Linked DNA regions of Marinobacterium aestuarii. The protein of the gene in region 1 interacts with the protein of each later gene in a pairwise test. Links are inferred from orthologs where the notes say so. Each region holds a gene or a part of one and is shown in the gene's direction. Other genes may lie near its edges.

Region 1 (8,199 bases):
GAACCTGATTCTACTTCCTTATCGCCCACTACCAGAAGATATGGAACCTTCTGCAATGTGCGCTCGCGGATTTTAAAGCCGATCTTCTCGTTTCTCAAGTCCGCTTGTGCTCGGAAGCCCTTATCTTCAAGAAGTTGCGCCACTTTTTTACTATATTCAGCCTGTTTGTCGGTAATGTTGAGTACCGCAACCTGCTGTGGTGCCAACCAGACCGGCAATGCGCCGGCATAGTTTTCGATCAGTATGCCGATAAATCGCTCGAACGAGCCGAGGATAGCACGGTGTAGCATGACCGGTGTCTCACGTTCACCTGTTTCATTCACGAACTGGGCACCCAAACGGCCCGGCATCGAGAAATCGACCTGTATAGTACCGCACTGCCAGACGCGACCGAGACAATCTTTCAAAGAAAATTCAATCTTGGGTCCGTAGAAGGCACCCTCACCCGGCAACAGGTCCCATTTCAGGCCTGCGGCATCCAGCGCCTCGGCCAGGGATTGCTCCGCCTTGTCCCAGCTCGCATCGGAACCAACACGCTTTTCAGGCCGGGTCGACAGCTTGTAAATAACCTCGGTAAAGCCAAAGTCGGCGTAGACTTCGTGCAGGAAGTCGATAAAGCTCGCCACTTCGCTCTGGATGTCCGCCTCGGCGCAGAAGATGTGCGCATCGTCCTGCACAAAGCCACGCACACGCATGATGCCGTGCAGCGCGCCCGAGGGCTCATTGCGGTGACAGGCACCGAACTCGGCCAGACGCAGCGGCATTTCGCGGTACGAACGCAAACCCTGATTGAACACCTGCACATGGCAGGGGCAGTTCATCGGCTTGATGGCAAAGTCGCGGTGCTCCGAGTGCGTGGTAAACATCTGCTCGGAGAACTTGTCCCAGTGACCGGATTTCTCCCACAGGGAGCGCTCCACCACCTGCGGTGTCTTGATTTCCTGGTAGCCATGCTTGCGCTGCTTGGCGCGCATGTACTGCTCGATTTCCTGATACAGAATCCAGCCCGGCGGATGCCAGAACACCATGCCCGGCGCTTCTTCCTGCAGATGGAACAGATCCAGCTGTTTGCCGAGTTTGCGGTGATCGCGCTTTTCCGCTTCTTCGAGGCGGTGCAGGTACTCCTTGAGGTCTTTCTTGTCACCCCAGGCCGTACCGTAAATGCGCTGCAGCATTTCGTTGTTCGAATCACCACGCCAGAAGGCACCGGCGACTTTCATCAGCTTGAATGCCTTGATATGGCCGGTCGCCGGTACGTGCGGACCACGGCACAAGTCGATAAAGTCGCCATGACCGTAAAACGACAGATCTTCGTCGCCGGGAATGGCTTCGATAATCTGCACCTTGTACTGCTCGCCCATTTTTTCAAACATGGCGACGGCGTCTTCACGTCCCATCAGAGAACGACTTACCGCCAGGTTCTCCTTGGACAGCTGCTGCATGCGTTTTTCGATCAGCACCAGATCGTCCGGCGTAAAGGGCCGTTCGTAGGCAAAGTCGTAATAAAAACCGTTGTCGATCACAGGACCAATGGTCACCTGGGCACCCGGGTACAGCTGCTGCACCGCCATGGCCATCAGGTGCGCGCAGGAATGGCGGATAATCTCCACGCCTTCTTCGTCGCGTGCCGTGATGATTGCCAACTGTGCATCTTCGCTGATCAGGTAGCTGGTATCCACCAGAGTACCGTTCACCTTGCCGGCAAGTGCGGCCTTCGCAAGACCAGCACCGATAGACGCCGCAACGTCATGTACGCTAACCGCAGTTTCAAAGCTGCGCTGGCTGGCATCCGGGAGTGTAATAACAGGCATGAAAGTCCCTAGTAGTCTCAGTGGTGACCCTTACGACAGGCCACTTAAGTGATCAAAAAATGTCGTGAAAATAAAGCTGTACAGACGACGCACAGCATAAAAGGGGTGAAATTATACTCCAACCGAAGAGCAGCGACTACCGTCAATTCGCGTTACACTGACACCTAAGCCTGAAACGGCTGGGCTCGACATAAAAACAGCAACATCCGACCCCGGAAACACCATGACCAAATTCAAGATAAGCACCCGGCTGATGCTCATGATGTGCCTGCTGGTGCTACTGCAGGCCGGGCTGCTCGGCGGCTTTGCGCTGCGCTATCTGGCGTCTTCACTGGAGGAGCAGATCGGCCTGCGGGCACTGCAGCTGGCCTCCATGATTGCCCAGACACCAGCGGTCCGCGAGGCCGCCCGTGCGCACGACAGCGTACGCATGCAGACGCTGGCAGAGGAACTGCGCGAGGCCACCGATGCCAGCTTCATTGCGGTCGGCGACGAGCAGGGGATCCGCCTGGCGCACCCACTGCCGGAGCGCATAGGCCTGCCGATGGTTGGCGGTGACAACGAGCGCGCGCTGGCAAAGGGCCAGAGCTACATATCCAAAGCAATCGGCAGTCTCGGGCCCTCAGTGCGCGGCAAGGCGCCGATTTTTTCAGAGGAAGGCGAGATCCTAGGCGTGGTGTCGGTGGGCTATCTCACCATCAGCCTGGACAACGTGATTCACCGCTATCAGCGCATCGTGATCGGCGTCACCCTGGCGCTGCTGGCACTGTCCGTGCTGCTGGCCGTGTGGATTTCCAGCCGCTTCAGGGCCGCCATCTTCGGGCTCGAACCACACCAGATCGCGCGCCTGTTTGAAGAGCGCAACGCCACCCTGGAGTCGGTGCGCGAGGGCATCATTGCGGTCAATACCGAAGGCCTGATCAGTACCGTCAACAAGGCGGCGGCATCAACCCTGGGCCTGTCTGATACGGTGTCCCTGATCGGCCGACCGATTCAGGAGGTACTGCCCGATAGCCGCCTGCCTGACCTGCTCGCCAGCGGGGAGCCGGAATTCGACCGCGAGCTGGTGCTGCGGGGCCAGACCCTGATCGTTAACCGCATTCCGATTCGCGACGGTCAGAAACTCATCGGCGGCGTTGCCAGCTTCAGGCGCAAGGATGAACTGGATCAGGTCAGCCGCCAGCTCACCCAGATTCAGCAATACGCCGAAACCCTGCGCAGCCAGGCCCACGAATATGCCAACAAACTGCACACCATCGCCGGCCTGATTCAGCTCGGCGCCAGCGACCAGGCGCTGGACATCATTGGCCAGGAAACCCGGGAGCACCAGGCACTGCTGCGCTGGCTGGTCGCCTCAGTGACTGAACCCGTACTGTCCGGCTGCCTGCTGGGCAAGTACAATCGCGCCCACGAACTGGGCCTGCAGCTGCTGATAGACCCCGACAGCCATATGGGCGCCCTGCCCTCCCATGTCGCCCCCGAAAGTATCGTTACCCTGCTCGGCAACCTGCTGGACAATGCTTTTGAGGCGACCCTGGCCGCCCGGGGCAAGCAGGTGCAGCTGTCGATGACGGACCTGGGGTCGGATCTGATATTTGAAGTCGAAGACGAGGGCGTCGGCGTCCCGCAGGCCGAACGCGAACGCATCTTTCAGCGCGGCGTGAGCGGCAAGTCCGGCGATCGCGGCATAGGCCTGCACCTGGTACGCCAGACGCTGACCCAGCTCGGCGGCGAGATCACCGTATCTGAAGCGACAAACGGCGGTGCACGCTTTACCGCCTACATTCCCAAGGAGGCCGCAGTATGACCCCCAGACAACAGCATTCCGGCAGCCCCACGGTGACGAGGTCACAGCATGACGCCTAAAATCAGCGTTATCATCGCCGAAGATGACCCGCAGATCGCAGAAATCCAGCGCCGTTTCGTTGAACGTATCGAGGGCTTCGAAGTACGTGGCATCGCCCATAGCACCCAGGATGCAGCGGATCTGGTGGAAGTCATGCGCCCGGACCTGCTACTGCTGGACATACAGTTTCCCGATGGCAGTGGCCTTGGGTTACTGCGGCGCCTGCGTACCGAAAACAGCGCCACCGATGTGGTCATGGTCACCGCCGCCAAGGAGGTTGAAACCCTCACCGAGGCGCTGCGCTGGGGTGTGTTCGACTATATCCTCAAGCCGCTGGTGTTCGATCGCCTGCAACAGGCGCTGAGCAACTACCGCCAGCACCGCCAACGCCTGCTGCAGCTGCAAAGCCTGTCGCAGCAGGAAGTCGACGGCCTGCTGCCTCGCACCGGCTCAGCCGCACCCAAAACCACGGCGGCAACCCTGCCCAAGGGCATCGACATGCTGACGCTGGAAAAAATCCGCAAGGTATTTTGCAGCGACCAAAGCCTGGCCCTCAGCGCCGAGCAGGTGGGCGAAAGTATCGGCTCCAGCCGCACCACGGCACGCCGTTACCTAGAATATCTGGTCGGCGCCCAGGAACTGACCGCCGATGTCGCCTACGGCAGCGTTGGCCGCCCCGAACGGCGCTACCGCCTGCCACGCCAGACACCGTAGGATGATGAGATGGTCTCCTCCCCACTCCAACCGGCGGCTCATTGCTGGGTTACGGCCACCGTTGGGTTACGCCCCTTCGGGGCTGCACCCACCTACATTCCAACCGGCTCCACTCCCACCCCGATATCGTACATCCATGTACAAAAAAACCGCCCGAAGGCGGTGGAAACACACTGGCAGGAAGGCCCTTCCTGCCGGGGTGGGGGTTGGGTTGCGGCGCCCGACCACCAGGGCCCTGCGCCGCAACCAGTCAATCGACAGATCAGTCTACGATGCTGTGGTCCTTGTCCTGGGCGGCCGCCATGCGACGGCGCAAGACCGGACCGATCAGATACGGCAGCACCAGACCGGCAATCGCCACCGCCCAGATACCTACTGACAGGCCGCTGCTCCAGAGCACCGTCCAGTCACCGTCGGACAGGGTCAGGGCATGACGCAGGCTTTTCTCCATTTCAGGCCCCAGCAGCATGCCGAGAATGACCGGTACCAGCGGGATATGCAGCTTGCGCAGCAGGTAGCCCAGCAGACCAAAACCAATCATGAAGTACAGATCCAGCGGGCTGTTGCTGATGGCAAAGATCCCCACTGACGCCACCAGGGTCACCACCGGCATCAGATACTTGGGCGGAATGCTCAGCAGCTTGACGAAGATACCGATCATCGGGATGTTCAGCAGCAGCAGGATCAGGTTGCCGACAAACAGCGCCGCGATCACGCCCCATACCAGCTCCGCATTCTGGGTGAACAGCATCGGGCCTGGCTGAATATTCAGCGAGATCAGCATGGCCAGCAGCACCGCCGTGGTGCCACTGCCCGGTACGCCCAGGGTCAGCATCGGCACCAGAGCACCATTTGCCGCCGCATTATTGCCAGCTTCAGGCGCCGCTACACCGCGTGGATCACCTTCACCGAAATAGCCACTCTTGCCGACGACTTTCTTTTCCATCGTATAGCTGAGGAAGCTGCCCAGGGATGCACCGGCACCCGGCAGAACGCCGGCGATAAAGCCCAGCACTGAGCCACGCAGGCTGGTCGGCAGTACCTGGATAATGTCTTTCATGCTCAGGTTGAGCTTGTTCAGTGCGACCTTCTTGAAGCCTTCGCCGGCGTGCATTTCAATAAAGAACAGCAGCTCGCTGATGGCAAAGAGACCGACGATGGCGATGATGAAATCCACCCCTTCGTACAGTTCCAGAATATCGTAGGTATAACGCTGATTACCGGTGGTGATATCAACCCCCACAGTGGCAATCATCAGACCCAGACAGGCCGCCACGACGGTTTTAACCTGGTTCTTGCCGGTAATACCACCCAGAGTCGCAAACGCCAGCGTAAAGAGCGCGAAATACTCGGCCGGGCCGAAACGCAGTGCAAACTTGGCCAGTATCGGCGCCAGAATCACCAACCCGATGGTCGCCAGCAGACTGCCGATAAAGGACGCAATCGCGGAGATCGCCAGGGCTTCGGCCGCCCTGCCCTTGAGGGCCATGGGGTAGCCGTCAAGGCAGGTCATCATCGCGGGTTCGTCACCCGGAATATTCAGCAGAATACTGGAGATACGACCGCCATACATGGCACCCGCATACACAGAGGTCAGCAGAATCAGGGCAGAACTCGCCGGCAGCCCAAGGCTGAAGGCCAGCGGAATCAGAATGGCGACGCCATTAGCAGGACCCAGGCCCGGCAGCGCACCGATCACGGTGCCCAGAATGGCGCCGATGGCCGCGAACATCAGGTTTTCCGGCGTCAACGCGACGGAAAACCCCTGCAGCAGAAAATTCAATGTTTCCATTTAGATCAGCCCCCGCTCAGCTTCAAGAGTCCGGCCGGCAAGTGCAGCTCCAGCAGGAAATTGAACAGCACGTACACCACAACCGCGCTACCGACACCCGTAGCAACAGAGGGCAACGGCTTGGCACCCATGCGCCAGCACAGCACGCTGACCATCAGGGTAGTGGCGGGAATAAAGCCCACCGGCTGCAGCATCAGGGTAAAGATCGCCAGTATCAGCAGTACGAAGCCGAGTTCAGCCAGCATTTTCATATGCGGCCACTCTTCGTCTTCATCCGGGCGCACCAGCAGATAGATGCTGCTCAATCCCAGTATCACCGCCAGTATTAGCGGGAATGTTTCCGGCCCGACAGCCTCGGATCCACCAAAGGGCTCTGGAAACATGGCAGCCTCCCAGCCGTAAACTACGGCCAGAAGGAGCAGAACTACACCGAGGATTCGATCCCCTATCATTTAATCAGCCCGATCTCAGTGGAAATTTCCTTGATGCTGTCGACCTGGCCTTTCACAAAGGTGCTGAAATCAGCACCGGTCTTGTGAAACGGCATCAGACCATTTTTCTGCATCACGTCCTGCCAGTTGTCGCTGCTGTAAACGTTGTCTACAGTTTCAACCCACCACTGGTAGGCTTCGTCGGACACATCCTTGGGTACATAGAAACCGCGCCAGTTGGGGGCAACGGCATCGATATTCTGCTCACGCGCTGTCGGAATATTGTCCAGCGGTGCCGGCAGACGCTCTTCCGACAGAACAGCCAGAACCTTCAGATCACCGGATTCCATAAAGCCCTGGGCTTCAGAAATATCGCCGGTGAAGGCATCCAGATGACCACCCACAACCTGAGTAATAGCCTCGGCACCGCCGTTAAAGGCCAGGTATTTAACCTTGGGCAGGTTGGCTTTTTCGATACCGGCGGAACGACCGGCAATCAGCACCTTGAGGTGATCCCAGCCGCCGGCTGCACTGCCGCCGCCAAACTTGACCGAGTTCGGATCTGCCTTGAGCGCATCCATCATGTCGTTCAGCGACTGGAACGGAGAGTCCTTGGATACGGCGATAACACCGTAGTCAGCCCCCAGAGCACCGACCCAGCGGACCATGTCCTGATCCATGCCAACAAACTGGCCCTGGGCCAGACGGGTGGTGGTCGCGGTGCTGGCTGCAACGATCAGCGCGCTGTCGTCGCCACGCTTGGAGATGGTATGCGCAAAAGCGACACCGCCACCGGCACCTGGCATGTTAACGGTCTGAACATTGCCGGTGATGTAACCCAGATCGGTCAGCACCTTGCCAACGCTGCGGCAGGTGAAGTCCCAGCCGCCGCCGGGGTTGGCCGGAGCGATACATTCAGCGGTACGTGATTGTTCAAACGCGCCGGCCTGGGCGGCCAGCGTGAAGGTCGCTGTCGCGATCAGGGTTTTGGCTACAGGGAATTTCATTCTGCACTCTCCGTCTTTCTTTTTGTAATCAGCCGTACCAGGCGGCACCGCTGTGTTGTGAATTCTGCGCCTGCTGTTTCGAGCTGAATAACGCTACAGCACGACCTATACAGGGACAGATGCAGACTAGGTGGTAGCGGCCAAAGTGGCCAGTTTGCGGAGATACTGGGTTTTCAAACCTTTGCGGGCATTGTGGTCATAAAGTTCACGGCGACAGATCGCCTAGTGAAAAGCCAGGCAGGTTAATACATGCAGCATGGATGCTTCTGTCCACCAGGTTAAGAGTCGCTCTGCTCTAGCAGCTGATGCGTAAACAGGATGTGTTCGGTGGCCAGGCGCCGGGCCTGTTCGGCATCACGCGCCATCAGCGCCTGATAAATGCCGGCGTGCTGCGCCCGAATGCCATCGGGGTAGCGGCCATACCGCTTGAGGGTACGATCGAGCACACCGTAAATGGCATTGAAATAGCGGCTATAGAACAGCTGACTGAAGGAAATCAGCAGGAGGTTGTGGCTCGATTGCGCAATCATCATGTGAAACCTCAAATCCGCCTTGGCCTTGGCCAGGGTGCTCTGGCCCTCACTGCGCTGCACCATAC
Region 2 (5,939 bases), 1.6 Mb from region 1 along the record:
GATGCCGACATCAAGATCGAAGCCAAGAACTGGATGCCGGAAGCCTATCGTCGCACCCTGATTCGGCAGATGTCGCAGCACGCCCACTCCGAAATCGTCGGCATGCTGCCAGAGAAGAACTGGCTCACCCGGGCGCCAAACCTCAAGCGCAAGCTGCAGCTGCTGGCCAAGATCCAGGATGAAGCCGGCCACGGCCTGTACCTGTACAGCGCCGTGGAAACCCTGGGCGCCGACCGGGATGAAGAACTGGAAAAGCTGCACAGCGGCGAAGTGAAATACTCCAGCATCTTCAACTACCCGTCCCGCAGCTGGGCCGATATGGGCACCATCGGCTGGCTGGTCGATGGCGCCGCCATCGTCAACCAGGTTGTACTACAAAGAACATCTTATGGCCCATATTCCCGTGCCATGATTAGAATTTGCAAGGAGGAGAGCTTCCACCAGCGTCAGGGTTACCAGATCCTGCTGGAGATGATGCACAACGGCACCGAGGAACAGAAAGCCATGGTGCAGGACTCGATCAACCGCTTCTGGTGGCCCTCTCTGATGATGTTTGGCCCCCACGACAGCGACTCGCCAAACTCGGCGCAGTCCATGCAGTGGAAGATCAAGCGCATGAGCAACGATGACCTGCGCCAGCGCTTTATCGATCAGACCATCCCGCAGCTCGAACTGCTGGGCTGCACCGTGCCGGACCCCGAGCTGAAGTGGAACGAAGAGCGCGGTCACTACGACTTCGGCGCCATCGACTGGAGCGAGTTCTACAGCGTGCTCAAGGGTAACGGCCCCTGCAACAGGGAGCGCCTCAAGACCCGTCGCGACGCCTACGACAACGGCGCCTGGGTGCGCGAAGCCGCCCACGCCTACGCCAAAAAACAGCAACAAGAAGCCGCTTAAAACGAGGACACGCCCATGTCTGACTGGACCCTTTTTGAAGTATTTGTACGCAGCAAGCACGGCCTGAATCACAAGCATGTTGGCAGCGTGCACGCCGCCGATGCCACCATGGCCCTGGAAAACGCCCGCGAGCTGTACACCCGCCGCAGCGAAGGTGTCAGCCTCTGGGTCATGCCCTCGGCGCAGATCACCGCCTCATCGCCGGATGACAAGGACCCGCTGTTCGACCCCAATGACGACAAGGTCTATCGCCATGCCACCTTCTACGATCTCCCCAAAGAAGTCGGCCACATGTAACGGAGGCACCGCATGACCACGCAACACGCCTTGACCGAATACCTGCTGCGCCTGGGCGACAGCAATATCATCCTCGCCCAGCGACTGTGCGAATGGATTGGCCACGCCCCGGTGCTGGAAGAAGAGCTGGCGCTGGGCAACGTGGCACTGGACCTTTTCGGCCAGGCCCGCAGCTGGCTGGAGTACGCGGCCCAGCTGCAGGGCGAAGGCCGCAGTGCCGACGACCTGGTGTTTGGCCGCAACGAGCGCGAATACCGCAACCTGCTGATCAGCGAACAGAGCAATGGCAACTACGCCGATACCCTGGCACGTCAGTACCTGTTCGATGCCTGGCACTATTACCTGCTGCAGGCACTGCAGCACAGCACCGATGAGCAGGTCGCCGCCATTGCTGCCAAGGGCCTGAAGGAAGTGACCTACCACCTGCGCCGTTCCAGCGCCTGGATCAAGCGCCTGGGGGACGGCACCGAGGAAAGTCACCAGAAGATGCAGCAGGCCATAGACGACATCTGGACCTACAGCGGCGAAATGATGATGACCGACGCCATCGATGCGCCCCTTGTCGCCGCCGGTATCGTCCCCGACATGACCGCCATCACGGCACAGTGGCAGGCCCATGTAAGCACCACCCTGACCGAGGCAACGCTGTGCTGCCCGGCACAGGACAGCTACATGCAACGCGGTGGCAAACAGGGACTGCACGGCGAACAGCTGGGCTTTCTGCTGGCCGAAATGCAGTTCCTGCCCCGCGCCTATCCGGACGCGGTCTGGTAGGCCGATTCAGAACCCTAGCGTCGAATACTGGAGGTATCGCCATGCGTCAGCCACCGCTTATGAGCCACAGGGCCAATAGCCTGATCGTCAGCGACCGCACGCCGCTGATCAGAGCGCAGTTGCCGTCGCTGCAAGGCGTCTGGGACATACTGGACAGGGTGCTGGATCCGGAGGTGCCGGTGGTGAGCGTGGTGGAGCTGGGCATTATTCGAGACCTGGAATGGCAGCAGCAGCGCCTGCAGGTCACGCTGACGCCCACCTACTCCGGCTGCCCGGCCACCGCCTTTATCGAGGAGGAGATTCTGCAGGCGCTGCACCAGGCCGGTATCCCGGATGTGCAGCTCAGGCAGCAGCTGGCACCGGCCTGGACCACCGACTGGATCAGCGAGAGCGGGCGCAACAAGCTGCGTGACTACGGCATAGCCCCACCGGTGGGCAGCGCCAGCAAACGCAGCCTGCTGGGGGAAGATCCCATCGTCGCCTGCCCGCAATGTGGCTCGGAGCACACAGAGCGGGTCAGCGAATTTGGTTCCACCGCCTGCAAGGCGCTCTATCGCTGCACCGACTGCCTCGAACCTTTCGACTACTTCAAGTGCATATAAACAGCTGCTGCCCATAGCACCTGTGGACAGCCGTTGAGTAACGAAGGTTAGGTTCCGGAATCTTGGGTTTCGGACTGTTGGGTTGCGCTGCGCTCCATCAACCTACGAATCACGAACCACGAACCACGAACTACCAATCACCAATCACCAATTACCAATTACCAATTACCAATTACCAACTACAAATGACATTTCAGAATTCGTAGAACGCAGGGCCAAAACCCAACACAGACACAGCATGCACGGCGCTAACCCAACAGCAGCCTTGCCAGACGCGAGCCTGACCGCTAACCGAACAGAGCTAACAAGAGTGAGAAAATTATGAGCCGTTTTCATCTGCTGGACGTTGCGGACGTACGCCAGGAAACCCGGGACGCGGTATCCATTGCCTTTACTGTCCCCGCTGACCTGAAACAGGAATTCAGCTTTACCCAGGGCCAGCATCTGGTGCTGCGTACCACCCTGGATGACGAAGAAGTGCGCCGCTCCTACTCTATTTGTAGCGGCGTTAATGACGGCGAACTGCGTATTGCCGTCAAACGGGTGTCCGGCGGTCTCTTTTCCAACTACCTGAATGACAGCGCCAGGGCCGGCATGCAGCTCGAAGCCATGCCGCCCTCAGGGCATTTCTACACGGAGCTCGACAGCGCCCGCAGCGGCAGCTATCTGGCCGTGGCTGCGGGCAGCGGTATCACGCCCATCCTGTCGATCATCAAGAGCACCCTGGAAGCCGAACCCAACAGCCACTTCACCCTCTTCTATGGTAATCGCGCCACCGCCAGCACCCTGCTGCGCGAACAGCTCGAGGACCTGAAGAACCGCTATATGGGCCGCTTCAACCTGGTGTTCATCATGACCCGCGAGCAGCAGGACATAGAGCTGTACAACGGCCGCATCGACGCCGACAAGTGCCGCGCCCTGTTTGATCGCTGGCTCGATGTACCCAAACTCGATGCCGCCTTCCTCTGCGGTCCCCAGACCCTGATCGAAACGGTGACTGAAGAGCTGCAAGCCCACCAGCTCGACAAATCTCGCATTCACTTTGAACTCTTTGCCGCCACCGGTGCCCAGCAACAGCGCCGGCGTGAAGCGCCAGCGGATGCCCCAACCGAGCTGTGCCAGGTGACGGTGATTTCCGATGGTCGCCAGCTGGCGTTTGAGCTGGCCAAGAACAGTGACAGCATTCTGGATGCCGGCAACGCCCATGGCGCCGACCTGCCCTACTCCTGCAAGGCCGGCGTCTGCTCGACCTGTCGCGCCCGGGTGCTGGAAGGTGAAGTGGAAATGGACGCCAATTTCGCCCTGGAAGAATACGAACTGCGCGAAGGCTACGTGCTGTCGTGCCAGTGCTATCCACTGACTGACAAGGTGGTGCTGGACTTCGATCACTGACAGGGATTGAAAAGCTACCTGCATGGCCAATTCAGCGTTAAAAATCCGTTCAAAATCCTCATTTACAACACGTAAACTGCGGTTTCTCACGGATTTTTGCCTTGTCTTGGCTGCTTCGCCAACGCTTTTCAATACCCTGTAAACCAACCCCGATTCCTGCGGTAACAACACCGCAGGAGCCAGGATTATTTCCACAAAAGAAACAATGTTGTGAGCAAGACCCCGATGATCAGCGCCCGTGCCGGCGTTAATCTGGATAGCATCCATGCTGCGACCTAAGTGCGGCCTGGCGGCTTTAGCACCGATCATTGCACGAAAGTTGATAACCATAATAAGGATACTTCGATGAACGCCAAAAAACTCATTGCCCTCGCGACCTCCGTCCTCGCCCTGTCCGCGACCTCCGTGCTGGCCGAAACCCAGATGCACGTGGCCAGCTGGCTGCCACCAACCCACCCGCATAATGCCGTGGTGCTGCCCACCTGGGGCAAGTGGATAGAGGACGCCACCGAGGGCCGTGTCAGCCTTAAAATCGACTACGACCTGGGTCATCCCAAGGACATGTTCACCCTGGTGGAAGACGGCGTGGCCGATGCCGGCTGGTCCTTCCACGGTTACGTACCGGGGCGCTTTCGCCTGACCCAGATCGTTGAGCAGCCACTGCTGGGCGCCAATGCCGAGGCGGCCTCCGTGGCCTACTGGCGCATCCACGAAAAATACCTGGCCCAGGCCAACGAGCATGTCGGGCTCGAGGTGGTCGGCCTGTTCACCCATGCCCCCGGCCAGATTCAGACCGCGGCCCCCGTCAACAGCCTGGCGGAGCTTGAGGGCAAGAAAATTCGCCTGGGCGGCGGCGTCCAGAGCATCCTGGGTGAACGCCTGCATGTCACCGCCGTCAACGCGCCGGCCCCCAAGGTCTACGAAATGATGCAACAGGGTGTGATCGACGGCGCCCTGCTGCCGGTGTGCGAACAGAAAACCCTGCGCCTGAGTGAAGTCGCCACCCACCTCACCCTGCTACCGGGCGGACTCTACCTGGGTAGCTTCGGCATCTTCATCAACCAGGACTTTATGGCTGACCTGTCGGAGGCCGACCAGGCCGCCATTCGCAGCGTCTCCGGCGAGAAACTGTCGCGCCTGGCGGGGGAAGTCTGGGACCAGTGCGGTACCGATGCCCTGGCCGAAAGCCGCAGTAACGGCGTCAATGTCGTCGAAATCGACACCAATGCCCCCATGATGGACGAGTTCCGCACCCTGGCCGCGGGCCTGGATGATGTATGGCTGCAAGAAGTCAGCGACCTGGACGTGGATGCAAAGGCCGCTTTGCAGGAACTGCGCGACGCTGCCCGTAGCTATCAGCACTGAGGAGTCACCCCATGCATTTCTCTGCCTGGCTGCACCAGCACTACAAAGAGAAAGGCCCGGTTCGCTGGCTCGCCTTCGCCCTTGAGGCGTTGGCGGCCCTCGCCCTGGCGCTGCTGATGCTGCTGACCTGCGCCGATGTCATCGGCCGCTATTTCTTCAGCAATGCGGTGGATGGCGCGGTCGAAATGACCGAAATCGCCATCGCCATTATCGTCTTCGCCGAGATACCGGTGATCACCTGGCGCGCCACCCATGTGGTGGTCGATATCATGGACAACCACTTAGGCCCCGCCTGGGTACGCGCCATGGAAGTGCTGTCGGTACTGCTGATTTCGACCGCACTGTTCTTTCTCGGCCAGCAGGTATTTGCCCAGGCGGCGCGCTCGATCCGTCGCAACGAAGTGACCGAGCATCTGCAGATGCCCACCGGTTACGTGGTGCAGTACATCGGCGCGATGTGCTGGATCGCCGCCGCCGGCACCCTGGGCTGGGGCCTGTACCGCCTGTTCGCGGGCCGCACTCCCGGACACGGCAGTGACGCCCAAGACATCCCGCAATAAGAACAATATTCGGAACCCAATGCCATGACTGTCGCCCTGATAGGCTTTGCCC

What was found. Proteins that work in one complex are often made in the same cells at the same time.
Region 2: the proteins of A8C75_RS16725 (region 1) and paaC interact in binary tests that used the Escherichia coli proteins (3 or more experiments, as listed by UniProt). The link is inferred for Marinobacterium aestuarii from one-to-one orthologs.

What each region holds. Positions count from the first base shown.
Region 1 is NZ_CP015839.1:3,844,684-3,852,882, forward strand. Bases 2,764-5,518 are described here. They hold A8C75_RS16725 (response regulator), read left to right. Parts: upstream 2,764-3,666; coding sequence 3,667-4,371; downstream 4,372-5,518. Other genes in these bases: A8C75_RS16720 (ATP-binding protein), read left to right, coding at 2,764-3,618; A8C75_RS16730 (tripartite tricarboxylate transporter permease), read right to left, coding at 4,634-5,518. In the rest of the region: thrS (threonine--tRNA ligase), read right to left, coding at 1-1,811; more of A8C75_RS16720, read left to right, coding at 2,035-2,763; more of A8C75_RS16730, read right to left, coding at 5,519-6,163; A8C75_RS16735 (tripartite tricarboxylate transporter TctB family protein), read right to left, coding at 6,169-6,615; A8C75_RS16740 (Bug family tripartite tricarboxylate transporter substrate binding protein), read right to left, coding at 6,612-7,601; A8C75_RS16745 (FadR/GntR family transcriptional regulator), read right to left, coding at 7,880-8,199. UniProt on the Escherichia coli protein: Member of the two-component regulatory system DpiA/DpiB, which is essential for expression of citrate-specific fermentation genes and genes involved in plasmid inheritance.
Region 2 is NZ_CP015839.1:2,277,173-2,283,111, reverse strand. Bases 109-3,087 are described here. They hold paaC (1,2-phenylacetyl-CoA epoxidase subunit PaaC), read left to right. Parts: upstream 109-1,206; coding sequence 1,207-1,968; downstream 1,969-3,087. Other genes in these bases: paaE (1,2-phenylacetyl-CoA epoxidase subunit PaaE), read left to right, coding at 2,892-3,087; paaD (1,2-phenylacetyl-CoA epoxidase subunit PaaD), read left to right, coding at 2,010-2,570; paaB (1,2-phenylacetyl-CoA epoxidase subunit PaaB), read left to right, coding at 913-1,194; paaA (1,2-phenylacetyl-CoA epoxidase subunit PaaA), read left to right, coding at 109-897. Also shown: more of paaA, read left to right, coding at 1-108; more of paaE, read left to right, coding at 3,088-3,962; A8C75_RS10040 (TRAP transporter substrate-binding protein), read left to right, coding at 4,308-5,327; A8C75_RS10035 (TRAP transporter small permease), read left to right, coding at 5,339-5,887; A8C75_RS10030 (TRAP transporter large permease), read left to right, coding at 5,912-5,939. UniProt on the Escherichia coli protein: Component of 1,2-phenylacetyl-CoA epoxidase multicomponent enzyme system which catalyzes the reduction of phenylacetyl-CoA (PA-CoA) to form 1,2-epoxyphenylacetyl-CoA. The subunit C may be essential for structural integrity of the alpha subunit.